Regions from separate parts of the Neobacillus terrisolis genome, predicted to be linked through region 2. Evidence: predicted binding sites of a transcription regulator. Region 2 holds the regulator's gene; each other region holds the start of a gene.

Region 1 (8,320 bases), on a different contig from region 2:
AAAGGATGACACACATGTTTGAACAGATCGATTCTTTGTCGATTAATTCTATCCGTACATTGTCGATTGATGCGATAGAAAAAGCAAACTCCGGCCACCCGGGCATGCCAATGGGAGCAGCTCCAATGGCGTATACCCTTTGGACACGGTTTATGAACCATAATCCTAAAAATCCTAATTGGATTAACCGAGATCGCTTTGTGCTTTCTGCAGGTCATGGATCCGCGTTATTATATAGCTTGCTTCACTTATCCGGATATGGCTTATCAATTGAAGATTTAAAGAATTTCCGTCAATGGGGCAGCAAGACTCCAGGGCATCCTGAATTTGGTCATACACCAGGCGTTGATGCAACATCCGGTCCGTTAGGTCAAGGGATTGCGATGGCGGTTGGGATTGCAATGGCAGAAAGACATTTAGCTGCACAATACAACAAAGACAACTTTAATGTGATCGACCATTATACATACTCAATTTGTGGAGATGGAGACTTAATGGAGGGCGTTTCGGCAGAAGCTGCTTCCTTAGCGGCTCACCTTCAACTTGGTCGCATGATCGTTCTTTATGATTCAAATGACATCTCTTTAGATGGAGAACTAAATAAGTCCTTCTCTGAAAGTGTTGAAGGACGCTTTAAAGCGTACGGCTGGCAATATCTTCGTGTTGAAGATGGCAACGATTTAGCTGCGATTGCTCAAGCGATCGAAACAGCAAAACAAGATCTTACTCATCCAACTTTAATCGAAGTAAAAACAGTTATTGGCTATGGTTCTCCGAATAAATCAGGAAAATCTGATGTTCATGGATCACCGCTTGGTGCCAATGAGTTAAAGCTTACGAAGGAAGCGTACCAATGGGACTTCGAAGAAGACTTCCATGTTCCTGCAGATGTTTACAGCCATTTCAACCAATTAGTTGTTGAAAATGGAGTGAACAAAGAAAAAGAGTGGAATGACTTATTTGCTCAATATAAAGCAGCTTATCCTGAATTAGCCGTTCAATTTGAACAAGGTGCTAAAGGCGAATTGCCTGAAGGATGGGATAAGGATATCCCGGTTTACCAAGAAGGGAAAAGCTTAGCAAGCCGTGCATCTTCTGGTGAAGTGTTAAATGCGATTGCTAAAAACGTTCCTTACTTCTTTGGTGGATCCGCTGACCTTGCTGGATCAAACAAAACGACCATTAAAGGTGCGGGAGATTATTCTCGTAATTCGTATGAAGGCCGCAACATTTGGTTTGGTGTCCGTGAATTTGCGATGGGCGCAGCTTTAAACGGTATGGCTCTTCATAGTGGATTGAAAGTATTTGGAGGAACATTCTTTGTATTCTCCGATTACGTGAAGCCGGCGATTCGTTTATCAGCATTAATGGGTCTTCCAGTAACGTATGTATTTACTCATGATAGTATTGCGGTTGGGGAAGATGGACCAACACATGAGCCAATCGAGCAATTAGCTGGACTTCGTGCAATGCCTGGACTTTCAGTTGTTCGTCCAGCAGATGGAAATGAAACAGCGGCTGCATGGAAGTTAGCATTAGAATCTAGATCAGTTCCAACTGCACTTGTTTTAACTCGTCAAGATCTTCCGACTATTAAAGGAACAGCTGAAAATGCATATGAGGGCGTTTCCAAAGGAGCTTATGTTGTTTCTCCATCTGGAAAAGAAACAGCAGACGCATTAATTTTAGCAGCTGGTTCTGAAGTTGGATTAGCGATTGAAGCACAAAAAGCGCTTGCAAGCGAAGGAATCGATGTTGCAGTAGTCAGCATGCCTTCTTGGGATCGCTTTGAAGCGCAATCTAAAGAATACAAAGAATCCGTTCTTCCTAAAAACGTTAAAAAGCGCTTAGGAATTGAGATGGGATCATCACTAGGCTGGCATAAATATACTGGGGATGAAGGTGAAGTATTGGCGATTGATCAATTCGGTGCATCTGCTCCAGGTGAAAAAATTATGCAAGAATACGGTTTCACAACTGAGAATGTTGTAGCGATTGTGAAGGCATTGGTTGCTAACAATTAAATATCGTAATTAAGTTTGGAACGAATCTTATGATTCGTTCCTTTTTTTCGTTATTAAAAGGTGAATCATCATTAGTTTCTCCTATGAATCAATTACATTTATCACATTTGTGATTAATGACACAATTTATTCAATAGTGTGTCACATTTCGGTAACAATTCCGAGGTTCTAAAAAATATTTTAGTAATATAATGTAAATGAGATTTGTAAGTTATGGAAATAGGAGGGATTATGATGGATGGGGTTTTATTGTTAAGCAGGCTCCAATTTGCAATTACAGTTTTTTACCATTTTCTATTCGTACCATTAACGATCGGGCTGGTTATCTTGGTAGCCATTATGGAAACCAATTACGCTCGTACAGGAGACTTGCAGTATCGTAGAATGGCCGATTTCTGGGGCAAGCTTTTTTCAATAAATTTTGTCCTAGGTGTGATCACAGGAATCACCATGGAATTCCAGTTTGGTACAAACTGGTCGGAATACTCAAGATATGTAGGAGATATTTTTGGATCACCACTCGCCATTGAGGCATTGCTCGCCTTTTTCCTAGAATCGACCTTTATGGGGATTTGGTTATTTGGCAGAAACAAATTTTCAGCAAAAATGCGGGCATTTTCGATCTGGATGGTTGCCCTTGGCACCAACATTTCGGCTCTTTGGATTATCACCGCAAATGGTTTTATGCAAAACCCGGTTGGATATACATTGAAAAATGGTCGAGTTGAGCTTGAAAGCTTTAGCGCACTTGTAACAAATCCTTATGCATGGCATATGTTTTTCCACACTGTCATTGCCTGTTACATAGTTGGTTCATTTTTTGTTATGGCAGTAAGTGCCTACCATTTACTAAGAAAAAAAGATGTGGACTTCTTCAAAAAATCATTCAAATACGGACTTATTATGGCACTATTTGCCAGTACAGCAACTCCATTTTTAGGACATCAATCAGGTGTTTATGCAACAAGTGTTCAACCAGCTAAAGGAGCGGCAATGGAAAGTGTTTGGGAAACTCAAACCGAGTTACCTTTCAGCATTATCCAAATTCCTGATCCGGAAAATAGTCGGAATGCTTTTGAAGCATTAACGATTCCAAAGCTTGGCAGCTTCTTCTATACAAATAAATTTGATGGGGAAGTAACTGGATTAAAAGATTTTCCTAAGGATGAACGCCCAAATGTAAGCTTAGTATTTTATAGTTTCCGAGCAATGATCGCACTCGGCTTATATTTCTTAGCTATCACCTGGTATGGTGCATATCTTTACCGGAAAAACCGCTTAGTAGAATCTAAGAAATATTTAAAATTTGTCCTTTACTCTGTGTTATTACCATATTTAGCCATTAACCTAGGATGGATGGTTGCAGAAGTGGGCCGTCAGCCTTGGGTGGTATATGGTTTAATGAAGACCGCCAATGCTGTATCACCAATTTCACTTGGACAAATTTGGTTTTCTTTAGTCAGTTTGATCGCATTTTACACGGTCTTACTCATTGCGGATGTATACTTAATTATCAAATATGCGAAAAAAGGACCAGAAGGATTAAGCACAGCAAAGGGAGGTGTCGAAACTTATGTCTCATGATTTCTTAGCCGTGACATGGTTTGGTCTCTGGGGATTAATTTGGACCGTTTACATTTTCTTAGATGGTTATACACTTGGAACAGGCATGTTGTTACCGTTCGTTACAAAAAACCGTGCCGAGCGTAATCAATTGCAGGAAGCAATTGGACCGTTTTGGGGTGGAAATGAAGTATGGCTGATTACCGCAGGTGGTGCAACGTTTGCAGCATTTCCTGGGGCATACGCAGACATGTTCTCGTTCCTTTATGAAGCTCTATTCTTAATCTTATTTTCACTGTTTATTCGTGCGACAGGCCTTGAGTTTATGCACAAGGTTGATTCTCCGCGATGGCAAACATCTTGGAAATGGGCGTTTGCGGTTGCAAGCTTTTTGATTGCCCTATTATTCGGCGTTGCTTTCGCGAATTTGTACCGCGGCTTATTAATTGGTGAGAATGGCTATGAGGGGAATCTATTAAGTCTGTTAAATCCGTATGGCCTGCTTGGAGGAATTCTATTTGTAACATTGTTCTTATTATCAGGCTCGCTTTGGATTCAATTAAAAACTGTGGGAGAAGTTGTGAATCGCTGCAAAAAAATGGCGAGAACCTATTCAATGATTGCAGCAGCAGTCTTAGCGATCTTTTTTGTGGCAACAATGAATATGACGCCGATTGCCAACAACTTTAATGAGGTCCCACTATTATGGTTGGTGCCTAGTTTATCGCTCATTTCGATTATGCTAACGGTTGTCTTTGTTTTTAAAGATAAGATTGGCGCAGCATTTACGACTGTTTGCTTAGCCATTGTCTTACAAATGGCGACAGGATTTATTGGCATGTTCCCAAATATGCTTACATCGATCATTGATGATAAGTACAGCGTCACCTTATATGATGCAGCGGGTAGTGCCCTTAACTTAAAGGTCATGTTCACGGTGGCTGTTATTTTTGTACCTATTGTCATCGGGTATCAAATTTGGAGCTATTTCCTCTTTAAAGAAAAAGTTACAAAAGAAAGTGCAAAAGGGTATTAAGGGAGATTGACCATAGGGGTTTTTATAAAGGGGTATTAAGAAGGGGAGCGGTTCCGCTCTCCTTTTGTTATGGCGTGAAATAGGAAAGAATTCGACAAAACTAGTGCTTGTTTTTGACGCTTTAAGACAAACCTCCCATTGACTTTTTTCTATAATGAGAAAAAGAGCATGTCCGCAAAGGAGGTTTTATATTGAGAACCTATCAACTTTATTTAATAGAAGATGAGTTTGCCTCCCATTATTTTGGAAAAGAACGTTTGTTTTTTCACTTGTTTCTTGAAAAAGATCATGCACAAGGGGAATTAAAGAAAATTATTGAAAGACAAATACAATATATTACAAAACCGATTCCGAGTCTTCGTGTTCAGAAAACACTCGTTCAAAAGCTGAGTAAAATTAAGGAATTTCACTATGAAAACGGGGTATATTATATAGAAAGAAAAGGAATTTTTAGCGCAGCCAAGCTTAAAATCAGTGATCGGGTTATCTTCTTGGAGTCAAAAGGAAGCTTTGATTCGGAAACGATTTTCTTCGAAGCACTCCGCCAATGTGAGTCCTCCTTTCTAGCCATGGATTTCCAACATCAGCGCTACGGATGGTTGAATCCAATTAAAGAAAGAAAATTTGTCTAAAAAGAACAAAATTCGGTGCAAATATTGTATAATTACCTTTGGTCTAGTACACTGTATGATAGACAACATGAAGGAGGAAGTTTTTATATGTGGGTTTATATTCTAGTTGGCGTACTGGCATTAGCTGCTGGTGTAGCTCTAGGATTTTTCATTGCACGTAAGTATATGATGGACTATTTAAAGAAAAATCCGCCAATCAACGAACAAATGTTAAAAATGATGATGATGCAAATGGGCATGAAACCATCACAAAAGAAAATTAATCAAATGTTGAACGCCATGAATAAACAAGGTGGCAAGTAAATCTTTTGAAGGCAATTATAAGATGAATTTTACCCCCTGCGAAATTTTGTAGTGTGTATTTTTCATCAAGATTTTGTCTTATAATTGCTTACCTTTCAATTTCTTAAAACCAAAACCACTTTTCTGTTGGAAACTAACCAAAGAAAGGTGGTTTTTTTGTTGGAATGAAAAGATGCTATAAAGGAATATTTATATCATTGCATAGCAAACGGGTTTAATTAATCGGTTAGGCGGAAACCCTTTTTATTTTCCTATTTTAAGAAAATTTGTTAGACTGTTTGAGCATGAATATATATAAAGGGGCGGAGGGAAGTATGAAAGTATTTCTTGATTTACTATGGTTCTTTAAACAAGAAAAAAAGGCCTATCTTTCCGGAATCTTTATTCTTGGCGTCGTAGCCTTACTGCAATTAGTACCTCCTAAAGTGATTGGCATCTTAGTTGATCATATTCACGATCAAACGATCACCTCTTCGATATTAGTTAAGTGGGTTGTTATTCTGCTTTTCTCAGGGATAGCCATGTATGTCCTTCGCTATTTTTGGCGAATAAAAATATTTGGTTCAGCGGTAAAGCTCTCCATGCTTCTAAGAAATCAGCTCTATCATCATTTCACAAGAATGTCTCCATCCTTTTATCAGAAACGACGCGTCGGGGATTTAATGGCCCATGCCACAAACGACTTGCAAGCCATCCAGCAAACCGCAGGAATGGGAATACTGACCTTGGTAGACTCGATTGCAACCGGTGGATTTGTCATCATTACCATGGCTGCCACGATTAGTTGGAAATTGACGCTGATCAGCCTCATCCCAATGCCAATAATGGCCGTTTTAACAAGCTGGTACGGAACCCATCTTCATAAGCGTTTCCATAAAGCTCAGGAAGCCTTTTCCTCACTCAATGACAAAACACAAGAAAGTATCACAGGGATAAAAGTAATCAAAACCTTCGGACAGGAACAAGAAGATATTCAAGACTTCAAACGCCAATCGGAAGATGTAGTGGCTAAAAATATTTCAGTCGCCAAGGTAGATTCCTTATACGACCCAACCATTTCGATTATCGTCGGAATTTCCTTTTTTCTCGCCGTCAGTGTTGGTTCAAGCTATGTGCTTAAAGGGGAATTATCGATAGGACAATTAATTTCCTTTACGACTTATTTAGGATTGCTGATCTGGCCGATGCTCGCATTTGGTTGGCTCTTTAATATCGTTGAAAGAGGTCGTGCTTCGTATGACCGCGTAGCAGCACTACTCAATGAAAAAGTAGAAATTGCAGACCGACCGGATGCTGTTGACCTCATCCCAAGTGGAGATATTGAGTATCAGATTACTAGCTTTACCTACCCCAATGAGCAGAGCCCTGTTCTAACCAATATTGCCTTCCGCCTAAAACAAGGAGAAACGTTGGGGATTGCCGGTAAAACCGGTTCTGGGAAAACCACCCTCCTTAAATTGCTTATTCGTGAATTTGAGGGGGACGAAGTGAACATTCGCTTTGGCGGAAAGCCGTTGACTCATTATAAAATCGAAAAGTTAAGGGCGGCGATTGGGTATGTACCACAGGACCATTTCTTATTTTCAGCAACGATTGCTGAAAATATTGCCTTCGCACGTTATGATGCCTCCAAAGCTGAAATAGACAATGCAGCAAAGGTTGCCAATATTCACGAAGACATTTTGCATTTCTCGGAAGGATATGAAACTGTCGTCGGCGAAAGAGGCGTCTCGTTATCAGGGGGGCAAAAACAAAGAATCTCGATTGCACGAGCACTGCTCATGAATCCGGAAGTGTTAATTCTTGATGATTCGCTTTCCGCTGTTGATGCAAAAACAGAAGAGGCGATCCTTTCGTCGCTCAAACAAAACCGAGCTGGAAAAACAACGATGATCACCTCGCACCGCTTAAGCGCGATCCAGCATGCAGATCTCATTATCGTTCTGGACGAAGGGCGAATGATAGAAAGCGGAAGTCATGAGGAATTAATGGAGCAAAAAGGCTGGTATAAAGAAATGTTTTTGCGCCAGCAGCTTGAAGATCTCGTCGAGCAAGGAGGGTGATTATGGATAAAACCACCGTCTTAACCAATAAACAGCAGCGTCACGTTCTCTATCGGCTGTTAACCTATACGAAACCACATCTCCGTTTGATTGTTTTGGCGTTTAGCTTACTATTGCTGACCACGACTGGCGATGTTGTCGGTCCAATCATCGTGAAGGTGTTTATCGATGATTATTTAACGCCAAGAAATTTAAGCTTCCAGCCCTTGTTCACTTTAGGGGCAGCCTATCTTTCGATTCAAATTGCCAATGTCATTGTCTCTTATTTTCAATTAGTAAAATTCCAGGAGATTGCCGTAAAAATCATTCATCAGCTTCGGGTCGATGTATTTACAAAGGTCCAATCATTAGGGCTGCGCTATTTCGATAAGACACCGGCGGGCAGTATTGTGTCGCGGGTCACCAATGACACCGAAGCGATAAAGGATATGTTCGTAACCGTTTTGGTGACGTTTATCCAAAGCGGATTCTTGATGATCGGCATCTTTGTCGCCATGTTTATTTTGAATGTTAAGCTGGCTGTTTTTTGTTTATTGATTCTTCCGTTTATCTATTTGATTATCCATCTTTATCGGAAATACAGCTCTATTTTTTACCAGGATATGAGGGAACGATTGAGTCAATTGAATGCAAAGCTGAGTGAATCACTGCAAGGTATGTCGATCATTCAAATGTTTCGCCAAGAGCAGCGGCTCCGTG
Region 2 (8,320 bases):
TGCCTTCGATTGGTTTAGAAATAGCTTTTAATTCTTCAACAGCTACTGCTACCGCTTTTTCAATCCCTTTGCGGATACCCATTGGGTTTGCACCAGCTGTTACGTTTTTAAGACCTTCACGGATCATTGCTTGAGCAAGAACGGTTGCAGTTGTAGTACCGTCACCGGCTACATCGTTTGTTTTGCTTGCAACTTCAGCAACAAGCTTAGCACCCATATTTTCAAAAGCATCTTCTAATTCGATTTCTTTAGCGATTGTTACACCGTCATTTGTAATTAACGGAGAACCAAATTTTTTCTCAAGAACCACGTTGCGTCCTTTAGGTCCAAGAGTTACTTTTACTGCATTTGCAAGAGTATCAACACCGCGAAGCATTGAGCGACGTGCGTCTTCACTGAATTTAATTTCTTTTGCCATCGTTTAATAACCTCCTCTTAATCTTCGTTTATCTTATTATTAGTCATGATCGTGACAGATCAATGATTATTGGCCTACTACAGCAAGAATATCGCTTTCACGTAGAATTAAATATTCAGTACCTTGGTATTTCACTTCTGTACCGGAGTATTTTGAGAAGATAATGCGATCGCCTACAGCAACCTCTACTGCCACACGCTCTCCACTGTCAAGAACACGACCTGAACCAACAGCAATTACTTTTCCTTCTTGTGGCTTTTCTTTAGCAGTGTCCGGTAGAACAATACCGCTTGCAGTTTTTTCCTCTGACTGAACAAGCTCAATAACAATACGATCACCAATTGGCTTTAACAAGAGAAACAACCTCCTCAAATAATATGTAGATTATTATTTATTAGCACTCTCCTCTATCGAGTGCTAACACAATTATTATAATAAATAATTGCACCATCTTTTGCAAGAGAGATGGTAAATTTTTTTTATTTTGGTCCATGCTTTTCTCAACCTTATAAAGTATGCATCTTATTACCGTTTTTATCCATATTGGCAAAAAATTTTTTCTACAAATCTTATTCATTTGTATCTACCCTTGATAATTTGTACAATTGAGCTTAGTTCATTAGTTTTTTTAAGGAGAAGCATAATTTGAAAAAAGAGTATTGGATCGTCATTATTATCTTTTTAACTCTACAATTGTCTAGTCTTGTTGGTTTACCCTTAACCGCCTACATTGGGACTCTATTTGGATATTCAGCGAGCGAAATGAAAATACTGGCCGTTCCGATTTGGCTTGTCACAAGCTTTACTGTATCCCTTATCCTTGTGCTTTGGGTTTTGCGCGGTGAATTTACGACTAGGTTAGAACGGAATCAAGCTAGTATATCCTTGTCGATCTTCTGGGCCATTTCCGGTGTTTTTCTTGCCTTATTTGCTCAACAAGTTGCAGCCAATATTGAAGCGATGCTAGGAATCAAAATAGGCTCGGATAATACCCAACAAATATTAACCGTGATCGAAAGCTTTCCAGTTATTATTTTAATCAGCTCGATCATCGGACCTATTTTAGAGGAAATTGTTTTTCGAAAAATTATTTTTGGAGCTCTTTATCAACGACTGAATTTCTTTTTATCTGCTCTCATAAGCTCCGTTATTTTTTCTTTAGCTCACATGGAACCGGAGCATACTTTGTTATATTCAGCGATGGGCTTTACCTTTGCCTATCTTTATGTAAAAACAAAGCGAATTATCGTACCCATCTTTGCCCATGTTTCAATGAACACGCTCGTTGTGCTGATCCAAACTGTGTATAAAGAGGATATCGATCGGCTCATTGAACAATCAGAAAAAATTCAAAGCTTTATCGGAGGATTTTTATGATACAATCACCTTTGCTTACCGGAAGTATTCATATTGTTTTAGCTTGTTTATTTACCTATTTTGCGATTGATAATGTTAATCAATATGGCTGGGATTTCTTTAGTATCATCCTTGTCCTCCTCGCCACATTTGATTTCGGCTCTGGGCTAAAATTGGTAGCCCTTTACTTTAAATTAAGAAAAATAACCCAAAATAAAAATGAGCCTAGATAACGGGCTCATTTTTTGATTATTCTTCTGTGCTATTTGGATAATGCTTTAAGAAATAGACGAGTGATTGTAATTCTACCGCTAAATCAATATGATGAACTCGAATGCTTGAAGGGACATTTAATCGAGCAGGTGTAAAATTTAGAATCCCTTTAATGTTTACAGATGCGAGCCGATCCGTAGTAGTTTGGGCCACAGGAGCAGGTATCGTTAAAATGGCCACTTGAATATCCTCTTCTTCGATCTTTTGCTCTAAATCATCCATATGGTAAACGGGTACATCTCCAATTTTTGTGCCGACCTTCGCCTCATCTACATCAAATGCGATTTCAATCTTTGTATTATTATTTTTTAAGAAATTGTAATTTAAAAATGCCGTTCCTAGATTCCCGACACCAATTAACGCAACCTTCGTCAGTTCGTCCTGATCCAGCGTTTTTCGAAAAAAGGTTAGCAAATAGTTAACATTGTAGCCATAGCCCTTTTTCCCTAATGCGCCAAAATAAGAAAAATCCCGTCGAATCGTTGCTGAGTCAACTTTAACTGCTTCACTTAGCTCTGCTGATGATACACGCTGTTTACCTGATGAATGTAAATTTTTCAAAAAACGATAATACAGTGGTAATCTCTTTGCAGTGGCTTGTGGAATTTTGGTTGTATTGTCATTCGACATGTCAACACGCCTCTCCCATTTAAGATTATTTCACACGGTTCTCTCTACGAAAGTCCCCATTTTTTCCACCGGTTTTTTCGATCAGATATGTTTTTCCAATTACCATGCCTTTATCTACGGCTTTGCACATATCATAAACCGTTAACGCACAAACCGACGCAGCTGTTAACGCTTCCATTTCGACACCAGTATTTCCTTTTGTTTTCACCTTCGCTGAAATGAGCAATGTATATTCATCATTTTCTTTTTCCCATGAAAAAGAAACATCGACACCATTTAACGGAATAGGATGACACATCGGAATGATCTCCCACGTCTTCTTGCAGGCCATTACTGCTGCTACCTGTGCTACCGCAAGAACATCCCCTTTTTTCATTTCATTATTGGTGATTCTCTCATATATTTCACTGCTTACAGTGATACTTGAATGGGCTTCTGCCGTTCGAACAGTTTCCGGTTTACTGCTTACATCGACCATTTTCGCACGGCCTTCTTCATTAAAATGAGTAAATTCTCCCATGCATACAACACCTCTCTTTATGAATGATACACTATTTTTTCCATGAAGTGTGAATCAAACTTGTATTTTTCTTCACATGTTACGGTTATTGATGATATGCCAGGAATACGTTACACTTACTCTATCGTAGTTGAGGTGAATATCATGATATTATTGCAGGTTAACCAATTAAATAAATTTTATGGCGCAGATCTTATTTTATCGAATATAAAACTTGAAGTACAAACCCGTGACAGAATTGCATTAGTTGGTCGAAACGGGGCAGGAAAATCAACCTTACTTAAAATTATCGCCGGACACATGTCGTATGATTCCGGAGAAATCATGAAGCCAAAGGAAGTAACCATCGGTTATTTAGCGCAAAATACCGGACTTGAATCAACATTGTCGATTTGGGAAGAAATGCTTACCGTATTTGAATCCTTACAAAACCTTGAGCAGAAATTACGACATTTTGAGTTACAAATGTCGGACCCAGCAATCTTTAATAATACCTCCGTATATGAAAGATTATTAAAAGATTACGATCTTCTCCAAACCCAATTTAAAGACTTGGGAGGCTATCAATACGAAGCCGATATCCGTTCTGTATTGCATGGATTAAATTTCCATAGCTTTGATTATACAACAAAGATTTCCAGCCTTAGCGGTGGACAAAAAACACGGCTGGCCCTTGGTAAGCTATTGTTAACAAAACCGGATATTCTTATTTTAGACGAACCTACCAACCATTTAGACATCGATACATTGTCTTGGTTGGAGCAATATTTACAAAATTATGAAGGGGCTATCTTGATCGTTTCCCATGACCGCTACTTTTTGGACAAGGTCGTTAACCAGGTTTACGAAATGTCGCGGCAGCAAATTATGAAATACGTTGGAAACTATAGCTCGTATTTACAACAAAAAGCTGAAAACTATGAACGCGAGTTAAAAATGTTTGAAAAGCAACAAGATGAAATTGCAAAATTACAAGACTTTATTGCTCGCAATCTCGCTCGTGCTTCGACAACGAAACGGGCTCAAAGCCGCCGTAAACAACTCGATCGAATGGATGTCATGAATCGGCCCGCCGGAAACGAAAAATCAGCAACGTTTTCTTTTGATATAGAAAAGCAGAGCGGTAATGAAGTCCTTAATGTCAATGCTGTCGCAGTGGGCTATGATAACGAAAAAGTAGCTGAAAATATTTCCTTCCGAATTACACGAGGGGAAAGCATCGCACTAGTTGGCCCTAACGGGGTCGGAAAGTCTACCCTTTTAAAAACAATCGTCCAAAAGCTGAATCTGCTAGCTGGCGATTTTCGGTACGGCTCCAATATTACGATCGGTTACTACGATCAGGAGCAAGCGGAATTAACATCAAATAAACGAGTCCTCAATGAACTATGGGACGAGTACCCTTTAAAAAGTGAAAAAGAAGTTCGAACCGTATTAGGTAATTTTTTATTCTCCGGCGATGATGTGTTAAAAATCGTCTCGACTTTAAGTGGTGGGGAAAAAGCCCGGCTGGCCCTTGCAAAATTAATGATGCAAAAAGCCAATTTCCTCATCCTCGACGAACCGACCAACCACTTAGACTTAGACAGTAAAGAAGTATTGGAAAATGCATTAATTGATTATCCTGGAACGATTCTATTTGTCTCCCATGACCGTTATTTTATCAATCGCATCGTCACCAAGGTCCTTGAATTAAGTAAAAGCGGAGCCACCGAATACTTGGGAGATTATGACTACTATATTGAGAAAAAGCTCGAGCTTGAAGAACTAAAAGCGTTAGAAACAGAGACAAAGGGAAAGAATACTGCACAGGATCCTATCCCGGCAAAAAATAGTTATCAACAGGACAAGGAAACCAAAAAATTAGAGCGGCAGCGCAAACGCCGTATCGAGGAAATCGAGGCGCGGATTGAGGCTTTAGAAACGGTGATTTCTACAAACGATCAATTATTATGTGACCCCGAGGTCTATCAAGACCATGAAAAAGTAGCCCAATTAAACGGGGAAAATGAACAGGCTAAGCTTGAGCTTGAAGAATTAATGGAAGAATGGGCTGAGTTAGCCGAAGATTAATAAACATTTCTATTAAACACAAATGGCTGGATGATTCATCGATCATTCGCTATTTGTGTTTATTTTTCATATTTTTACATTTTTCAACAAGTTTCGCGAAATGGTTATCCATAGCTTACTAACATTTTTATTCACAAACAACGTATTATTTTTTCAACATCCACAGGTGTTTTCCACATTATCCACAACTTTCTCCGTTTTTATCCACATTGTCCACATTTTTAAAAAAATTATCCACAAAAAACTCTCCTTTTATAAAAAAGAAGAGTTGCTGACTGTGGATATTAATAATTTCCTCTATATGGTTATGTCTAAACCTGGATTCGCATTTAAAGATAAATCGGATCGTTTCCCTTTTTCATATAAAATACTGCCAACAGCCGCAATCATAGCCGCATTATCAGTACATAGTGATAAAGGTGGAATAACTAGCTCAATGTCTGACAATGGTTGAAATGCCGCCGTTAGAGCTGTTCTTAGCCCCTTATTTGCCGCTACTCCTCCAGCTAGCAAAACTTGCTTAACCTCATATTCTTTAGCGGCTTTAACCGCCTTTGTTACTAACACATCTACTACACTCTGCTGGAAACTTGCTGCTAAATTTTCTGGGACAATCACTTCCCCACGTTGTTCAGCATTATGAACAGCATTAATCACCGCAGATTTTAAACCGCTAAAACTAAAATCATAGGAACCCTCTTCAAGCCATGCTCGAGGTAAATCAATGATTGGCTCGCCCTCATGCGCCAAACGGTCAATATGCGGTCCGCCTGGGTATGGAAGGTTAAGCGTGCGCGCCACTTTATCATACGCCTCACCCGCGGCATCATCTCTTGTTTCGCCAATAACAACAAAATCTCCATGTTCCTTCATATAAACAAGCTCCGTATGCCCGCCTGATACGACTAAAGCAAGGAGCGGAAACCGCAGCTCTGTTACAAGTCGGTTCGCATATATATGTCCTGCGATGTGATGGACTCCAACTAAAGGAATATTGTGAGCAAAAGCGATTGCCTTAGCGGCATTTACTCCTATTAAAAGGGCACCTACTAACCCAGGACCTTCTGTAACGGAAATCGCATCTAGGTCTTTGAAGGTAATCCCGGCCTGACGGATTGCTTCCTCCAACACGATCGTGATTTGTTCAACATGATGGCGGGACGCTATCTCCGGCACTACTCCACCAAACCGTTTATGACTTTCTATTTGGGATGCTACAACGTTAGCAACGATTTCTCGACCGTTTTTAATAATTGCCACCGCAGTCTCGTCGCAGCTTGTCTCGATTCCCATAATCAATTGATCTTTACTCATAAATTCACCCACATAACTAAAGCATCTTCTTGGTTATCAGTATAATAACCTCTCCTAATTGCTCCATCCTGAAACCCTAATTTACGATATAGCCCTTTGGCAACATCATTGGAGACCCGAACCTCTAATGTCATTTTCTCTGCGCCTAACTGTTTGGTTACTTCCATTACCTTTGTTAACAAAGCTTCACCTAGCTTTTTTCCTCGATGCTCAGGCAGAATGGCTATATTCGTAATATGTGCTTCATCGACAATCACCCATACCCCACAATAGCCAATCACTTGTTCTTCCTCTTCAATCACTATGTAAACTGCAAACCGATTGTGTGTTAATTCATTAATAAAAGCATCTCGGCTCCAAGGAGCAGCAAAGCTTTCATGCTCAATCTTCAAAACATCTTCGATATCTTTTAACTCCATATAGCGAAAAGTTAGTGATCCGTTCATTATTTTTACCCCTTTTTAACACTAATGCTTTTCTTTTTTTGCTTCTAACCATTTTGCTTCAGCTTCAGCAAGCCTAATATAGTTTGGAACGAAGGAATGAACATCTTCCCCAGGTAAATCTCTGCCTAACAAGGCAAGCTCAGCTGGACGTGGATTATGTTCGGTTATTTCGGCAAAAATAGCTTTTTCACCAAGAATCTCCTCAATACCAGCACGATGGAGCGGCAGATCATTTCCTGCAAAAAGAATCGTTTCGGAACGCTTTTTTAACTCTGTTGCCCAATCCTTTGACAAAATCAACTGATCCTTTTCGAGCGTAGACAATCTTCCCTCATTGAATTTATATAGACCTGTGTAAACTTGACCCCGTCTTGCATCAAATAAAGGTGAAACAACACCCGAAAAATATCGTGCTGTCGAAGCTGCGATAATTTCTAAACTTGAAACCCCAACTAGTGGAATATTCAATGACCACGCCAATGTTTTCGCAATGGTTACTCCGATTCGAACACCTGTATATGAACCAGGCCCTTTCGCTACAACAATTTTTGTTAAGTCAGCAGGAACTACCCCACATTCCTTCATTAATTGTTCAATCGCCGGCATTACCCGAACAGAATGATTAACTTTTACATTTGTAATGTGTTCTCCAATTACTTTTTCTTCATCAATCAATGCAATTCCCAATACATAATTAGAAGTATCAATTGCTAATACCCTCATTAAAAAATCTCCTTACATAGTTCCTCATATCGTGTTCCTTGCGGTTCTAATACCAGTTTCCGGGCTTGTTCATCTTCGTGATATAAGTATATTGTCAGCAGGTTCTTTGGCAGCTGTTCCTTAATTAAATGAGCCCATTCCACCACAGTTACCCCGTTACCTTCAAAATATTCATCAAAACCAAGGTCTTCATATGAATCCTGGACCCGATAAACATCCATATGATAAAGCGGTAACCGACCTTGGTATTCTTTAATAATTGTAAAAGTAGGACTATTAACCGTTTTGTTAATCCCTAACCCTTCTGCCAGTCCCTTTGTAAATGTTGTTTTCCCTGCACCTAAATCTCCTTCAAGGGCAATCACATCGCCAGGCTGGAGCCTCTCAGCAAGTCGCTTGGCAAAAGCTAAAGTTTGCTGCGGTTCATTTGATATAAATTGATATCTACTCATACCATTTATCACCTTTATTTTAATTTCTTATAACTTTCATTGTCCAATCATGATTGAAGTGCCGAGTGTTCTGCTCGATTACTCATTAGGGCTATTGGGTGCAATTTCACCGATA
Region 3 (8,320 bases), on a different contig from region 2:
TGGCGTACCAACTTCGTTATAAACGTTGTTTTCCCACTATTGGAATAGCCTGAGATTTGAAAGATGATTGGATCACCATGGCCACTCACTTCCGGTCGTGTCCTCAAGCAACAAAACCTCCACTTCTGTTCCGGCCTCGTACCCTCTTGTTCCACCTGGCAAAATCATTAACGAATTGGCTCCAGCCAAACTCATCACGATATTGGATTTATCTAATCCGCTCGGTGCTGCAACAAGGCGGCCATCTTTCACCGTTACCGAACTTCTTACAAATCGAGTAAATGGATTAGCCTTTGGAAAATCCACCTCTAAGATGGCTTTTTCTTTTCGGAGGTGCGGCTTTTCTGAAAACAGGAACGTCCTAATTATTGGACGGGCAAATAATTCGAAACCAACATAACATGCAGATGGATTTCCTGAGAGGCCAAATAACAGTTTACCGTTAAATTGAGCTACGGTCGTAACGCTGCCCGGTCTCATCGCCACCTTATTAAACAGGACTTCTGCCCCCATTTTCTCGTATATTGCTGGCATAAAGTCAAAATCACCGACTGAAACACCACCGGTCGTTAAGAGTAAATCCACCTTACTTAACGCTGATGTTACCGCCTCATAGCATGTATCAAAATCATCTGGAAGTTTTCCGAAATAAGAAACCTCTGCTCCTGCCCGATCGATTTGTGCAGAAATCATATAGGAATTACTGTTTCGAATTTTCCCAGGCTCAAGTGGTTCATCTACCTCTAGTAGTTCCGTACCAGTTGCAAACAGGCCGACGATTGGTTTTTTCGAAACGGGAACCTGCGCATAACCAAAGGTCGCGAGCATCGCTTGAATACCAGGATTAATCAATGTTCCTTTTTTTACAAGGACTTCACCTTTATTGGCATCCTCCCCAGTAAACGAGACATTGTCCCCCGGCTTATAAGAGCGCTTGATGGAAATGAAATTCTTCCCATCTTGCACAAATTCTTTTGCAAGTTCAAGCATGACAACTGCGTCACTTCCATCAGGCATTTGGGCACCCGTCATAATTCTTACTGCTTGATACGGGCCTAATATCTTGGCAGATACTGCTCCAGCTCCAATATGATCAATTACTTCAAATTCTACAGGATGATCAAGGGAAGCTGCTTGAGAATCAATCGAGCGAATCGCAAAACCATCATAAGGGGCTCGATCAAAATGTGGTACATCGCTTGTTGCGATTAAATCCTCCGATAAAAATCGATTGTGACTTTCAAAAATTGACACATATTCCGTTAATCCATTTCTTTTATACTTCATCACTTGACCAACAGCATCAGCAATTGGAATGGGTATTCTACGATCCAACATTCTTTTCAACTCCTATGTTTAAACAAGCTTGCTTATGTATTGAAATATCTCTAGTTTTCACCATCTGCCATATCATTATAAGCCTATCAAGTTGTTCGTCAACATGAAAAACATCACAAATTGAGATATTTTCTCACTAAAGACCCATATTCCTGTAATTTTTACATGTTAATAAAAACATTCATCTTGTGTGATTTATGTCACCAACCATAACCTGCATTTTCGTTATGCTAAAGGGGAAAATAACACAAAGGGTAATAAGGAGGAACTTTCATGAATACTATGCCATTTACAGAAACTTCATTAGTTAGAGATATTGTCAATGAACTACCAAAATCAAGTGATCTTTTCAAAAGCTATCGTATTGATTTTTGCTGTGGCGGAAATCGCCCAGTAGCCGAAGCTGCTGCTGAAAGAAATGTAAATATGGAAACATTAATGGCTGAACTAGCTGAAGTTTACAAAAACAGCGTAAATGAACCAATCGACCTTGAGGTATGGACAAATACTGATTCACAAACATTAATCAATCATGTTATTGATAAATACCACCGTCCCCTTGAAGAAGAGCTTTCAATGCTAAGTCCGTATGTAACAAAGGTCGCAAGAGTACATGGTGATTCTCATCCAGAATTAATTAGAATGCATGACCTCTTTTATGAACTAAAGAAGGAGCTATTAGAGCATACAGCAAAAGAAGAAGCAACGGTTTTCCCAATGCTATTGAAGCTTGCTGAAGCAGAGGGTGCAGAGCGAGAAGAAATGATGAAAGAAATTCAGGAATTAGAGAAAGAACATGACCATGCAGGGGCCATTTTAAAAGAATTACGAGACATCACATCAGACTTTGTACCTCCAATTGACGCATGCGGAACCTACCGCCTCGTCTACAAACGTCTCGAGATGCTCGAAGGAGAAACCTTCATGCACGTCCACCTTGAGAACAATATTCTGTTCCCAAGATATCTATAAAAAACGAGAAAAAAGGCTGCGAACCCCGCAGCCTTTTCTTTTTTCCTGATATAAAATTTAATTGCCGTTAACCGCCGATATAGGACATTTCGATTTTCTTACGCGCTTTTCTTGTTTCCTCTGTTCGTTCATCAGAATAGCGATCAGATCGTTGACCCCAGATATCCTTTATTCTGTTCTCCAAGTCTTCGTCACTTACTCCGCTTCTCATGAATTCTTTTATATCATGACCATTTCCATTGAATAAACAAGTGAAGACTTGTCCATTTGCGGATAGTCTCGCTCTAGTACAGGTAGAGCAGAAGGATTCAGAAACTGAGGTAATAAACCCAACATCTACATTCGTGTCCTTATATCGATAACGTTTGGCCACTTCACCATAATACGCTGGTTCTACCGTTTCTAATTCAAATTCATTCTTAAGCATTTCATAGATTTGTTTTTTGGTGACAACATCATCCATTTTCCAGCCATTCGTACTGCCTACATCCATGAATTCAATATAACGGAGCTCCAAGCCTCGCTCTTTACAAAAGGCAGCCATTGGGATAATTTCTGTATCATTTAGTCCTTTTTTAACGACCATGTTAATTTTGATACCCAATCCCGCCTCTTTGGCAGCTTCAATCCCTTTCAGGACTGGACCTACCCCAACATTTCTACCGTTTATCGTGCCAAATAGTTCATCATTTAGACTATCTAAACTAATATTCACCCTTTTAAGGCCTGCTTCCCTTAACTCTTTGGCATACTTTGGCAAATACACTCCATTCGTCGTTAAGGCGATATCTCTAAGACCATCAATATTAGACAACATCTTAATTAAAACTGGTAAATCTTTTCTTAACAGAGGTTCTCCTCCAGTTAAGCGAATCTTTTCCACTCCTAGTTTAATAAAAAGGGTTGCTAGACGATGTATTTCTTCATATGTTAATAACTCTGATCTAGGTAAAAAGGCAAAATCCGGACCGAATAGTTCGGCAGGCATACAATATTGACAACGAAAATTACAGCGATCGATTACAGAAATTCGAATGTCTCGCAGCGGCCTGTCTAATTGATCTCTTACTTGTCTTTTGGTCATATTTTTCAACTCCATATACATAGAAGTCCTTAAAAATATTGTAACAGTGAAAACGATTCTTTGACTGTTAATTATCTCACAAAAACATTAATCCGTATATAAATATATTCACTTATTCTTCAACAATTCTCGAGTTAACCTGATAAACAATCTGTTTTTATTCAAATTCATATGTCTTTTCTGTGAAGAAATTGTGGCTAAACTTCGAAATAAAATGAAATAACGCTTCACTCACCTTTCTATTTACACTATGTGGATGTTAGTATTAATACAAATAGATGAGATTCGCCACTGGAAATCTTCTAAGATAAGGGTGAAGATAATGATGACTAATACTGTTAAACCTACTCATTCCATTCAAATAAAAGAATTACTCCGATTTGCTGATCGTACCATCCAAACAAAAAAAGGGACGTATCTCTTTCAAGAAGGAATGAATGCAGAGGAATTATATATAGTAATTTCCGGAAAAATTCAAATAAGCAAGATTACCGCAGATGGACGAGAGTTATCATTAAGAATTTGCGGCGAAAATGATTTATGTGGAGAACTAACCTTGTTTGCTGAAGCTCCAAAATATTTATTAAGCGCCCTTATTCTTGAAGAAGGAACCGTTGCAGCAGTGAAAAAAGATGTCCTAGAAAAAGAAATCTTTCAAAACAGTGCATTGGCATTTGAGTTTATGAAATGGATGAGCGATCATTTCCGCAAAACTCAAACGAAATTCCGTGACCTCGTCTTAAACGGAAAAAGAGGTGCTCTATTTTCGACATTAATCAGAATGACGAATAGTTATGGTATAAAAAATCAGGATGGGATCCTGATCGATCTACCATTAACCAATCAAGAGCTTGCTAATTTCTGCGGAACTTCACGTGAAAGTACGAACAGAATTCTAAATGAATTAAAACGAAACAAAATCATTTCCTCAAAAAAAGGAAAGATTTATGTACATGATCTTCAGTACTTAAAAGATGAAATTGGCTGTGAAAACTGTCCAGCCATATATTGCAGTATTGAATAAACAAAGCGGAAGCGCCCTGGCTTCCGCTTTTCTTTTTTACTGTTCTTGTTTTTTACGCAATGCTTTTGGAATATATACACAGAATGGTTCGCTTTCGAGATAATCTCCTGTCATTGCATACGCACGTGAGCGAGAACCTCCACATACATGTCTAAATTCACATTGTCCACATTTACCCTTATACTGATCGGGGTCTCTTAACGCTTTCATCACTGGTGATTCTCGATAAATCTCGCCTAATGGTTGTTCGCGGACGTTACCAACCTTTATCGGAAGTAATCCGCTCGGATACACGTCCCCAATGTGAGATATGAACACAAATCCATTTCCGTCGTTTACACCTTTTGGTGCTCTGCCTAATCCATCGATTGAACCTGTTAAACCTTGCTGCGTAAGCGCATCTAAATACTGGATTTCCGTTGGCTGCTCCTTCGCTTCACGCTTCTTCTGTTGAATCACGACCCGACGGTAATGCTGACCAGCCGTTGTTTTAATATCAAAAGGGGCACGCTTGCTTAATTGATATAGCCATGTAAATACTTGTTCATGCTGTACTGGTGAAATCATATCACTTGTTTGGCCGCGTCCTGTTGGAACAAGGAAGAATACGCTCCATAATACGCATTTTAGTTCTTCAACAAGCTTCGCCATGTCTTCAAGATGGTCGATATTGTATCTGGAGATAACCGTATTAATTTGAATTGGTATTTCTAATTCATGCAAATATTTAATCCGTTCCATCGTTAAATCAAATGAACCGGCAGTGCCCCGAAAATGGTCATGAATTTCGGCAGTTGGACCGTCTAAGCTAAACGCCCAGCGGGAAAGGCCTACTTCTTTCGCCTTTTCGATTGCTTCCTTCGTTACGTTTGGAGTGGCACTTGGTGTCATTGAAACACGAACACCTTTTTTCACTGCATACTCTGCAATGTCAAAGACGTCCTCCCGCTCCAAAGGATCGCCACCGGTAAAAACGAGCATCGCATTGCCCATTTCTTTTATTTGATCGATTAACGCCTTCCCTTCTTCAGTAGAAAGCTCTCTTGGGTCTCTTCTATATTGTGCCTCCGCACGGCAGTGTAAACAGTTTAATTGACACGCTCTTGTTAATTCCCATATGACGATAAACGGATTTTGATTAAAATCTTGATTAAATCCCATTTTATGCGCCTCCTAGTTTTCAATTCGAACAGCTTGTAAATGTATTATAAGTCACTTTCGGATTCACAAAAGTGAACTACCTCACAAACCGAATAAGAATTTGACTAGAAGGTATGGATTTTTTGTGTCAAAAATAAACCAACTAGTATTTAATCAACCGCAAACCGATAGAATAAAAAACAATTGTAAAAGCAAGCAAAGCTCCTGTGTCCATCAATAATGTGCCGGTATGAAGACTGCCGCTGATTATCTCTTCAAAGCCTTCCATTGCCCAACTTTGCGGAACCGCTAAGGCAATTTTCTGCATGACGAGTGGAACGATATCAAGCGACCAATATACACCCCCAAGCATGGAGGTACTGACAATTACAACTGCTCCAATCGCACCAGCCTGCTGTTTTGTTTTTACCAAACCGGCCATCATCAGTCCAAACCCTACCACACATAAAATAACCATTGAAGCAAATGGGATAAAATAAACCATATTTCCCCATTCGGCATCAAACATGAGCTTCATGGCAACCATTAACACGATTAACTGAATCCATCCCATTAAGAAATAAGAGAATAAATATCCTGCGATAATCTCAAGCTTCCTAGCCGGCGAGATGAGCAGCCTTGCCCATGTCCCCCCGCTTCGTTCATCCAGAATGGTGGATGCAGCTCCCGATAAACCGAACATCATAAACATGATGGAAAAACCTACAAACATTAAATTAACGGCTTCTTTTTCAGTATCGTCCTTTTGAAAAATTTCCCTGCTAATGTTTACGTTCTTTATTTTCGTAACAGACTTAAGCAACTCCGGAAAAGCTGTCTCGTCTAAACCTTCAACAGAGTAATAGGTCGTATAGATCGTTCTTGCCGTTCCATTTAAATGCTGTACTAACCCGAGATAATCCTGAGTTTCTCTTTGAACAATCACTTCAAACAGCGGTTTATTTTCTTGCATTCTTTGTTTTACATTTTCAGGGAGGACAACGGCAGCCACCACATCCTCGTTCTCGACATTTTCCATAGCTTGCTTTTCCGATACTATTTTCCATTGGTAGGAATCATTTTTCTTAAGCAAGTTGATCAGTTCCGCTTCAAGTTCGCCACCATTTGTAACAATATTTACGAGAGGTTTATGGACTTCCGTATTTAAGGCCATCCCTCCAAAAATCGCCCCAAACATAATCGGCATCACAATCATTAACACTAATGCGCCCGGTGATTTAAAAAATTCTTTTAAATGTAACCACGCAATCGCCAGAACCCTACGCATAACGACCTCTCCTTTCTTTAGAAAGGCGAATTAAACCAATCGAGAAAAACAACAAGCCCAAACATAGGTTAGCAATTATTTCCGGTAAGACATCGAAAAATGAAGTACCGGCCATAAGGTTTATATAGGTTTGCAGTGCTAGGCCATTAGGCAAGAATTTAGTTGCGGTAATCGCCCAATCCGGAAATATGTAAATAGGTGCCATACTGCCACCCAAAGCTGCCATTACTTGAGTTCCGACCATCCCTGCCACCATAAATGTTTTTTCTTTATTAATAAAAGCACCGGCCAATACGCCAAGACCACATGCACTAATGACAAAAGATAATGTAACGAAAACAAGCCCAACAGCTGATTCGCCCCAATCCACACCAAAAATCAGCTTTGTACCAATGATAATTACAAAGGATTGAATAAGACATATAACCAGCAACCCTAGCATTTTTCCTGCTAAATAATTGGCATAGGTTAATTTTGATACTAGCATCCGTTTATACACTTCTTGTTCCTTTTCAAGAATCATCGCTCCAACCCCTTCAACAACCGTCATTAATAAAAACATGACGCCCATTGCGGCAGCGTAGTATTGGAAGGAACCTACCGGTTTTGACTGTGCCTCAACCGACTTTTCATCGATTAAAGGAAAATCAATTTGTTTATCCATCACCATGTTGGCTTGCTCATGCACAGCCCCATGATTGGTCTCGGATTGTGAAGGATCCATTCCCCTCAATTTTGCGGCCTCCACTTGTGTCGCTGCTGACTGGGTAAACTGTTGGATGACACTTTGAACGATTGTTGCCTTAATCCCAGGGTTTGGTGTCGAATATATCTCAACTGTTGTTTCCGCCCCGGACATCAGCGAAGCGGAAAAATCTTCGTCGATGACGATTCCGATTGGGATTTTATGATCTTTAATGAGTGTTTTCATTTCACTTAAGTCATAATGTTTAACATTTACTTGATCGGACAATCCCTTTGCGAACATTTCATCAGCGAGGATGGCTCCAAGTGCCCCATTATCCAAATTTGCGACACCTAATGTGAACTTTTGAATCTTAACGTCCTCTCCCTGATCTTCATTAAAGATATTTCCAAAGGCTGCACCGAGGATTGCGATTAAAAGTAGCGGCATCAAGATAAGTGTTAAGAATGCTTTCTTATCACGTCCAATCAGGAGTAGGTCTTTAACGGCTAACCACCAAATTCTCATTTTTCCAACCTCCTTAATCTCTCAGGCTTCGCCCGGTTAAATGGAGGAAGACGCTTTCGAGGTTGGGCTCCACAATATCAACGGAATTAATTTTGGCTCCTGCCTTTGTGACTGATTGAATAAATTCACTTAAAATGTGTTGTGGTTCTTTATGGAAAACCATTAATTGATTCTCTTGAATTTTAATTTCTTTTTCCGGAAAAATCTTAGATAAGGGTTGGATTAGCGTACCGTTTGTTGGTTTTTCTTCTAAGGTTAAAA
Region 4 (8,320 bases), on a different contig from region 2:
ACAGCTCTCCCGTTGCCAATAATTCATCGAAATGGGGAATATCCTTAAGTAGCGAGTGCTTAAATTGGGCTGCATACATATAGCCTAACGCATAGGAAGGGAAATAACCAAAGCTTCCTCCCGCCCAATGAACATCCTGAAGAACTCCCTCTCCATCATGCTTTGGAACTACCCCTAAATACTCTTGATATTTTTTGTTCCAAACCTGTGGCAAATCCTTAACTTGTATTTCATCATTAAACAATCCTTTTTCAATCTCATACCGAATCATAATATGTAGTGGATAAGTTAGTTCATCAGCCTCGATTCTAATGAGTGAAGGCTTTGACTCATTAATCGCACGATAAAAATCAACAAGGCTTATATCCTCGAATTGGCCGGAGGAATAGTTCTTTAATAATGAATAATTCTTTTCCCAAAAAGATGGATGCCGGCCAACAAAGTTTTCATAAAAAAGCGATTGAGATTCATGAATACCCATTGAAGTTCCGGTACATAATGGAGTTCCAATCAGCTCTTGCGAAATGTTTTGCTCATAAAGGGCATGCCCCCCTTCATGAATGGTGCCAAAAACCGCCGTTCTAAAATCATGTTCATCATATTTTGTAGTGACACGGACGTCACCTGGATTTAAACCAGTAGCAAACGGATGAACCGTTTCGTCCAAACGGCCTGCATTAAAGTTGTACCCCATCTGTTTTAAAATTGCTAAGCTAAATTCCCGCTGTTGCTCCTTAGGGAAATTATGAAATAAAAACTTGGTTTCAGGCTGCTGCTGGGAATTTGAGATTGATTTTACCAGTGGAATAATTTCTCTTCGTAAATCCCCAAAGACTCGGTCCAAAACTTCAACCGTCATTCCCGGTTCATAAAGATCTAATAACGTATTATACTTATTTCCTTCATATCCCCAATAGCCGATAAATCGTTTTGTCATTTCAACCAATTTTTCTAGATAAGGCTGGAATTTTGCGAAGTCAGCATTAGCTTTCGCGGATTCCCAGATGCTCTCGGCTTTAGATTGCAAAATAACGTATTCTTTATATTCTTCAGCTGGTATTTTTTTATTACGATCATATTCCTTCTTGCATTCTTCTAATATTTTTTTCGTTACGATCGGCAAATCTTGTTTGGATAATTCAAAAATATAGGCTGCCATTTCAGGTGATGTAGACATTCGAAATACTTCCGATGATAGCATGCCAATCACTTCCGAACGCTGTTCAACTCCTTGCTTTGGCGCCCCCGTTCGCAAATCCCAAAAAATTAAAGCCAATGCCTCGTTAAATGCACTCATTTTTTTAACATAGTCGAGGAATTCTTTTTGAATCAAATCTGCTGATATGGTCATCACCTTTCCTCCTTTTAAAATCATTTCTTCCATTTTATCACAGTCTTTAAAAGAATGATTCACAAGGAAGTCCCATTAAAGGAACAAAAAAAGACAACAGCCAAAACTGTTGTCAAAAAATTAGAGAGGTTAAAAACATCCATTAAACAAGGTAATCCTTGGTCAATGGAGTAAAAGAAGAGAAAATAACTAAACAACATAAGGGTGCGGACTTATAAAAAGTCTCACTCCTTTCATTTGTCACATCTTCATGTTAATTATAGTGTTTTTCTATCGGTTTGTGTGTGACAAAAGTCGCACAAGATACCCAATAGAAAAATCCACCTTCCAAACCAGAAAGTGGATTTTCTACTATTCGCTGTAATATATTGCTATCTTTTTCTATACCAATAAACAACCTATGACCATGTGGATTTACTCTTCTTCAAGCGCCAAATCCTTTACTGGAAGCGGTTCGTTTTCTTGGTGAGTTACTTTTCGAAGATTAAATAATGCTTTAATGCAAAATACTACGAGAATGGCAACACCAATTAAGAATACTGTATCTGGAATGGCACGTATTGTTAATAAGGTTTCAACTGTTTCTTGCTGCAAGAATGACGCAGCACGCGATGAAGCGTAGCCATTCACAAATGCCGCTTTAAGCTGCATAAAGCCGACAGGAAGCAATGAAATGATAATCATCCCTGCAAGTCCAACATTTAATAGAATGCAAGATAGTTTAACCCATTTATCCTGCCATTTTTCAGGTTTTACAATATTTCTTAACGAGAAGACAAGGACCGCACAAGCAAACATTCCGTAAACCCCCATCATTGCACCGTGTCCATGTGTAGGAGTTAAGAATTGTCCATGCTCCAAGTAGCTGACTGCAGGTAAATTGATTAAGAACCCAAGAACACCTGCACCGACAAGATTCCAAACCGCAACAGAAATCAAGAACCAGAAGGTACCTTTATACGGGAAATCTACTCCACCGTCGCGCATCATCTTATATTGCTCATAAGCTTCTAAAATCAATAGTGTTAACGGGATAACTTCTAATGCAGAGAAGACCGCTCCCATTGCAATCCAAGCTTCTGACGATCCGTTGTAATAGTAATGGTGCCCGATTCCGATTACACCACTGCCTAATAGTAAGATTAGTTGGAAATACAATGCTTTAACGGTAGAACTCTTAGTCACAAGGTTCATTTGAACCATTAGGAATCCAATTACAACAACCGCAAATACTTCAAAGATTCCCTCTACCCAAAGGTGAATGATCCACCAGCGCCAGTAATCCGCAAAAGTGAAATGGGTTCCTGGATTAATTAAGAAAGCAAATAGGTAGAAGAATGGTACGGCAATAGCTGAATAGAATAATAGATGAATTAAACCGCCCTTGTCAGATTCACGTTTTAAACCGCTCTTAATCCCTCTGTATACGATGAACAACCAGATGATCATCCCTGCTGCGAGGATTACTTGCCAAATTCGGCCAAGCTCTAAATATTCCCAGCCTTGATGGCCCAATAAGAACCAGTTGTTTCCTAAATAACCGTTTGCTCCGAGCCATTGTCCAATCATACTTCCGCTAACTAATACAACTAATGCCCAGAATAAAATATCGACAAGCAGGCCTTGGCGTTTTGGCTCATGCCCGCCAACAAGAGGGGCAATAAAAATTCCCATTCCGAGCCAAGCAGTTGCAATCCAGAAGATGGCTAACTGAAGGTGGTAACCTTTAGCGATATTAAACGGTAAAATATCATAAACCCATTTCATTCCGAAAAAGCTATCAGGTTCAATGTAGTAGTGGGCTAAAAGCGCACCAAACATTGCTTGAATAAAGAATAAAACCGATACGATGACAAAATATTTACCAGACTTTAATTGTGATTTTGTAACAGGAAGCTTTCGCAAGTCAATTTGCGGGAAATTTCCTGGCGTATAAGCTTCTTGCATCCCAAGGTGATAACGATAGAATACAAACAAGATAATACCAACAAATAAAATCAAGACGGTTACACTGACTCCGCTCCACCATATAGCAGAGAACGACATTTCGTTTCCGGCATCTTCATAGTAAGGCCAGTTGTTTGTATACGTAATGTCATCTCCGACCCGTTCAGTACTTGATAGCCAAGCTGTCCAAAAGAAGAAATCTGAAATTTGTTCAATTTGGTCACCCTTCGATACCCATGAACGTTCACCTTCCGGCATATGCTTCTCTTGGATTAGGTTAGGCTTTAGTCCCCAGCCGTCCCCTTTTGTAAAAACTTCATGATAATACTCTCTTACTTTTTCTACCCCGTAAACTTGAGCATCTGTTATTACTAGAGAATCCTTGCTCTTGTCATAACGGTTTTCACGCATTTCCTCAATAACATTTTCACGAATGATTGCTTTTTCATCTTTATCTAAATCTTGATAATCTTTTCCGTATTGGTCATTTGCTTGATAATCCTGCATTCCTTTTGTATATACTTCTAAAGCTTCTGCAGTATAGTCCGGTCCCATGTAAGATCCATGTCCTAATACCGTCCCATAATCCATAAGCCCATACTTTTGGAAGACTGCCTGTCCGCCCATGATGGATTCTTTTGTGAAGATAACCTCTCCGGTTGAATCCGTCACCTCTAATGGACGGGGAGCCATATCTTTAAAAATCCAGAATCCCCCTACTAATAAAACGGTGAAACTAAGTATACATGTTGTAATAAGAATGGATTTTAAAAGTGCATTTTTGGGCCTAGCCTTATTTGCGTTTTTGGTTGCCATTCCAAACACTTCCTTTCTGTTTGTCTACGTCTTTTATTTTAGACACATAGCTGTAACAACTTTGTGAGTTGCCTCATCATTCAGGTGTGATATTTCACACACTTGAATAAAGGCTGAAAAAACGTATAGTGGAAGTGAATTCAGCACCTTACTCTCTAAATTTATAGACCATCCGTGATATTGGTCACTCATTTTCCCATGTAAATTGATTACGATACTAATATCAAATGAACATTTGAGGAGTGAATTGTATGGAAAGAAAATTAGTAGAAATGGACGTTCGTGAGGATATTCAAAATAAGCAGGAGCCATTCCAAAAGATTATGGAGGCCATTACAGGTTTAGGGCAGAATGATACCTTTATCCTTCACGCTCCATTTGAACCAGTTCCTTTATATGCAGTCATGAAAGCAAAGGGCTTTGAATACAATGCAGAAGAGCTCGGCGAAAAGCATTGGCAAATAACATTTCTTAAGAATTAAGCATAAAAAAAGCACAGCGGCTCGCTGTGCTTTTTTATTGGCTCTGTTAAATTGGGCTGTTGATTTCCGCTCCAGGTGCTCGCTTTCCGCGGGGGAGTCCGGGAGCCTCCTCGGCGCCTTAGCGCCTGTGGGGTCTCCCTTGACACCTTCTCCCGCAGGAGTCTCACACCTTCCGCTCCAATCAACAGATTGCTCAAAAACATTGTTCTTTAACACAGCTGTTTTATTAAACGGGTAATACCCCTTTAATTTTGAAAATGATGCTTTGATCAAGGTCGTTCTCGATTAAAATATGAACATTTCCTTCATCAGTGCTTGTCCTAATTAATCTTCCAACGCCCTGACGGAGTCTCAGCAACATGTAAGGGAGATCCACTTCTAAAAATGGATCTTCTGCCTCCTCCCGTTTAGCAGCAAAAACAGGATCAAGTGGCGGAAAAGGAAGGGAAAAGAGGATGACATTAGCCAGTGATTTCCCTGGAATATCAAGACCTTCCCATAAGTGAACAGCACACAAAACGGAATTCTGTTCATTTTGGAATTTGGAAACAAGCGTACTTATTTCAGCGTCGCCCTCAAAATAGACAGGACAAGCTAATTTTCCTTTTATATATTCCTTAAAGAAATAGAGCTCTGCCTGGTTGGAAAATAAGACGAGGGTTCCTCCAGAAGCATTAGAGAGCTTCGTCAATGCATAAGCCGATTTTTCCTCAAGATTGTACCGGTTAAATTCCGGAATAAAGATGGCCATTTTTTCTTCATAGTCAAATGGAGAATTTACCGTAAACGATAAATATTGATCAATACCGAGGCTATTCGCAATATACTCAAATGAACCATTTTCCGATAGAGTAGCCGACGAAAAGATATACGGCTTCGATTGCGAAAACACTTCCTCTTTCATAATATCTTTGACCAAACGCGGCATAATCACAAGTGTACGTTCCTCTTGATTTTCTTCAAACCAAGTAATTCCATTTGTTTTCCCTAAAAATAAGGATAATGAATACGTCATTTGATCTAAATATTCTTCAACAATTTTCAAATCATAATCATTAATTACAAATAACTCACTTTCAAAAACAAGCTCCTCTTCTAATGATTGCAATGTTTTCAGAAGCTTATTGCCGGTCATTAGTACCTCATTAGATTTTATAATTGTCTTCTTTTCCGACCCAATCGTATCCTTTGAGGAGTTTGTTAAACAACTAAAGAAATCCTGGCTTAACATAATGGCTTCCTCAATTATGTATAAGGTTTTCTCGCGGATATCATTACCGGCGATTTTTTCAAGAAGTGTAGCAAGTGTTTTATCAGTTAATTTATAGGTTAATGCCTTTTGGCAGGCATACTCGAGGAGATGGCCTTCATCAAACACAACACAGCAGCTTTCTGGTAGAAGCGGCAGTTGCCCTTCCCGTTTTCTGGACTCCTTTGTCCACACGTGTTCCATGTAAAAATCTTGGGAACAGATAATCAAATCACCACCGCTTCGATAATATTCACGGTGTAAGGTTTGTCCACAGCGATGCCGTTTGTCACAGGAGAAACAATCCTGAAGAGTATCCCAAGAAATTAAATTCCACTGCTCATCCGTTAAATTGGAGTAATTTTTCCTGTCTCCATAAGGACTAAAGGACTTCATCGAGCCCCCACTGTGAACGAATGTTGGGAGATCTTCATAAATGCTGTCAAATGTCCCCGTTTCATCATAATACTTGGATGCTTCAAGCTTATTTAAACATAAATATTGGTCACGAGATTTTGCTAAGCGTACGTCAACTGTCAACCCTAGAGCTTGCTCAAGTTTAGCAATATCTCCTTCTTTTTTTACCAACTGCTCAATTAATGTTTCATCCGCACAAGCAATTATGGCAGGTCTATTTGTATATCTTGCATAGCATAAGGCATATAAAAGATAAACAATCGTTTTCCCGGTACCTACCCCTGCTTCTGCAAACATCACTTTTTTTTCTTTAAACGCTTTTTCAAGTTGAAAAGCCATATATATTTGTTCGTCTCTTAATTCAAAACCAGCTTCAGGGAGGAAATCGTAAAAAACATCCCCAATCCAGTCATTTAATTGGTCGTAAAAGGATTCTGTTTTCGAAAGTGTAAACGGTAAGCGACTTTGCATAAAATTCCTCCAAAAAAGCAAATAGGGGGCTGCTCCTTTCGGAAACAGTCCCTCAGGTACAATTCATATTAACAAGAATATACGAAGCAGTGGTTCCGTAATAGCTATCACCTATGAGTATCGAACTGAGAATTACCCTATCCAATTGCTCGTGACATATTATAGTATAATGCCTCTTGCAACTGTTTCTGAGCCGATTCTAGTTGGAGTAAGGCGAAGTGAGGAACCTTCTCCGACTGTTTCATCGTTTCTAAAGATAGAGCCAGTGCCCGCGAAATTTTAATAAAATCAATTTGGATCGGATCCATGATCATACCCCCTCAACAAAAAAAACAATATAATTGTATTTTATTCCGTTTCAGGGATGATTATGCTTAATTTTGGCGCGGTGGTCTTTTTCCCCAATACTGATAAAAATCAGTTCTGATGAAGCCATTAAACAGCTTCCGCTTCTTAGTAGCTGGTTTTCCAAATAAGCTTTCAAATTCGGGATGACTTGTTAAAATGTAAATCGACCATGTATCCAATCCAGCAAAGACTTGGCCCATTTCTCGATACATTTTCTCTACTGCTTGTTTCTCGCCGAGACGTTCTCCATACGGAGGATTACCGATAATCACACCATAATCCTGCTTTACAGTCAAATCCTGTACCCTCATTTGTTTAAAGGAAACAAGATCCCCTAGCCCTGCTTCAAAAGCATTTTCCTCAGCCATTTTGACCATGCGGTGGTCTATATCTGAACCCGTTATATCTAACGGCTGATCGTATTTAGCTAAATCCTCAGCTTCATTCCTTGCTTGATCCCATAGCTCTCCCGAAATAAGCGGCCAAGTTTCTGATACAAATTCCCGGTTGAAACCAGGTGCAATATTTTGCCCAATCAACGCCGCTTCAATTGGGATAGTTCCTGAGCCACAGAACGGATCGATAAGGGGCTTATCTGGAGTCCAATTGGTCAGCATGACAAGCGCTGCCGCAAGAGTTTCTTTTAACGGAGCCTCTCCTTGATCTGCTCGATATCCACGCTTATGTAAACCCACACCGCTTGCATCAATGGTTATTGTGGCAATATCCTTTAGAAGTGCTACTTCAATTTTAAATTTCGGTCCATTTTCTTCAAACCATGTAGTTCGCTTATAGTGCCTTTTCAATCGATCCACGATTGCTTTTTTCACAATCGCCTGGCAATCCGAAACACTAAATAATTTTGATTTAACTGATTTCCCTGTAACCGGAAATTCGGCGTCCTCCGGTAAATATTGCTCCCAGTCAAGAGCCTTTGTTTTCTCAAAAAGTTCATCAAAACTGGTGGCACGGAATTCGCCCACTTTTATCTTAATTCGGTCCGCCGTTCTAAGCCAAAGATTACTTCTGGCAATTGCAAGACCATCCCCTTTATAGGAGATTCTTCCATTTTCAACTGTACATTCATAACCTAAATCACGAACTTCTTTCGCTACTAATGCTTCTAAGCCCATTGCAGAAGTGGCAATCAAATCAAATGTTTTCATTTTTTCACCCTTACTGAGTTTTGTCCATAATCATTATTATCTATTTTCTAATTAAAAACAAGAAAAGCTCTCC

What was found. Region 2 encodes Rex, which represses fermentation and respiration genes when NADH is low (regulators of the CRP and FNR family bind a similar motif). Its sites were predicted from a motif close to TTGTGAAATATTTCACAA; they were not measured.
Region 1: ACI48O_RS10430 (cytochrome ubiquinol oxidase subunit I) is a predicted target of Rex. The motif match lies at 2,132-2,149, and genes of this name have one in related genera.
Region 3: ACI48O_RS03260 (TIGR04053 family radical SAM/SPASM domain-containing protein) is a predicted target of Rex. The motif match lies at 5,649-5,666, and genes of this name have one in related genera.
Region 4: ACI48O_RS15040 (nitric-oxide reductase large subunit) is a predicted target of Rex. The motif match lies at 4,197-4,214, and genes of this name have one in related genera.

The regions. Positions count from the first base shown of each region.
Region 1 is NZ_JBKFGH010000014.1:116,224-124,543, reverse strand. It holds gene tkt (transketolase) at 15-2,024, shown strand; gene ACI48O_RS10430 (cytochrome ubiquinol oxidase subunit I) at 2,259-3,608, shown strand; gene cydB (cytochrome d ubiquinol oxidase subunit II) at 3,598-4,623, shown strand; gene sirA (sporulation inhibitor of replication protein SirA) at 4,815-5,255, shown strand; gene ACI48O_RS10415 (YneF family protein) at 5,343-5,558, shown strand; gene ACI48O_RS10410 (ABC transporter transmembrane domain-containing protein) at 5,873-7,621, shown strand; gene ACI48O_RS10405 (ABC transporter ATP-binding protein) at 7,624-8,320, shown strand, end outside.
Region 2 is NZ_JBKFGH010000047.1:443-8,762, reverse strand. It holds gene groL (chaperonin GroEL) at 1-418, opposite strand, end outside; gene groES (co-chaperone GroES) at 485-772, opposite strand; gene ACI48O_RS22040 (CPBP family intramembrane glutamic endopeptidase) at 1,064-1,795, shown strand; gene ACI48O_RS22035 (YdiK family protein) at 1,792-2,007, shown strand; gene ACI48O_RS22030 (redox-sensing transcriptional repressor Rex) at 2,024-2,677, opposite strand; gene moaC (cyclic pyranopterin monophosphate synthase MoaC) at 2,703-3,197, opposite strand; gene ACI48O_RS22020 (ABC-F family ATP-binding cassette domain-containing protein) at 3,342-5,270, shown strand; gene tsaD (tRNA (adenosine(37)-N6)-threonylcarbamoyltransferase complex transferase subunit TsaD) at 5,568-6,584, opposite strand; gene rimI (ribosomal protein S18-alanine N-acetyltransferase) at 6,581-7,030, opposite strand; gene tsaB (tRNA (adenosine(37)-N6)-threonylcarbamoyltransferase complex dimerization subunit type 1 TsaB) at 7,052-7,753, opposite strand; gene tsaE (tRNA (adenosine(37)-N6)-threonylcarbamoyltransferase complex ATPase subunit type 1 TsaE) at 7,753-8,205, opposite strand.
Region 3 is NZ_JBKFGH010000004.1:238,602-246,921, reverse strand. It holds gene mobB (molybdopterin-guanine dinucleotide biosynthesis protein B) at 1-107, opposite strand, end outside; gene ACI48O_RS03280 (molybdopterin molybdotransferase MoeA) at 73-1,338, opposite strand; gene ric (iron-sulfur cluster repair di-iron protein) at 1,612-2,310, shown strand; gene moaA (GTP 3',8-cyclase MoaA) at 2,378-3,394, opposite strand; gene ACI48O_RS03265 (Crp/Fnr family transcriptional regulator) at 3,720-4,418, shown strand; gene ACI48O_RS03260 (TIGR04053 family radical SAM/SPASM domain-containing protein) at 4,455-5,579, opposite strand; gene ACI48O_RS03255 (ABC transporter permease) at 5,722-6,846, opposite strand; gene ACI48O_RS03250 (ABC transporter permease) at 6,839-8,059, opposite strand; gene ACI48O_RS03245 (ABC transporter ATP-binding protein) at 8,073-8,320, opposite strand, start outside.
Region 4 is NZ_JBKFGH010000023.1:186-8,505, forward strand. It holds gene ACI48O_RS15035 (carboxypeptidase M32) at 1-1,351, opposite strand, end outside; gene ACI48O_RS15040 (nitric-oxide reductase large subunit) at 1,766-4,114, opposite strand; gene ACI48O_RS15045 (DUF2249 domain-containing protein) at 4,366-4,596, shown strand; gene ACI48O_RS15050 (ATP-dependent DNA helicase) at 4,823-6,733, opposite strand; gene ACI48O_RS15055 (hypothetical protein) at 6,871-7,041, opposite strand; gene ACI48O_RS15060 (THUMP domain-containing class I SAM-dependent RNA methyltransferase) at 7,108-8,247, opposite strand.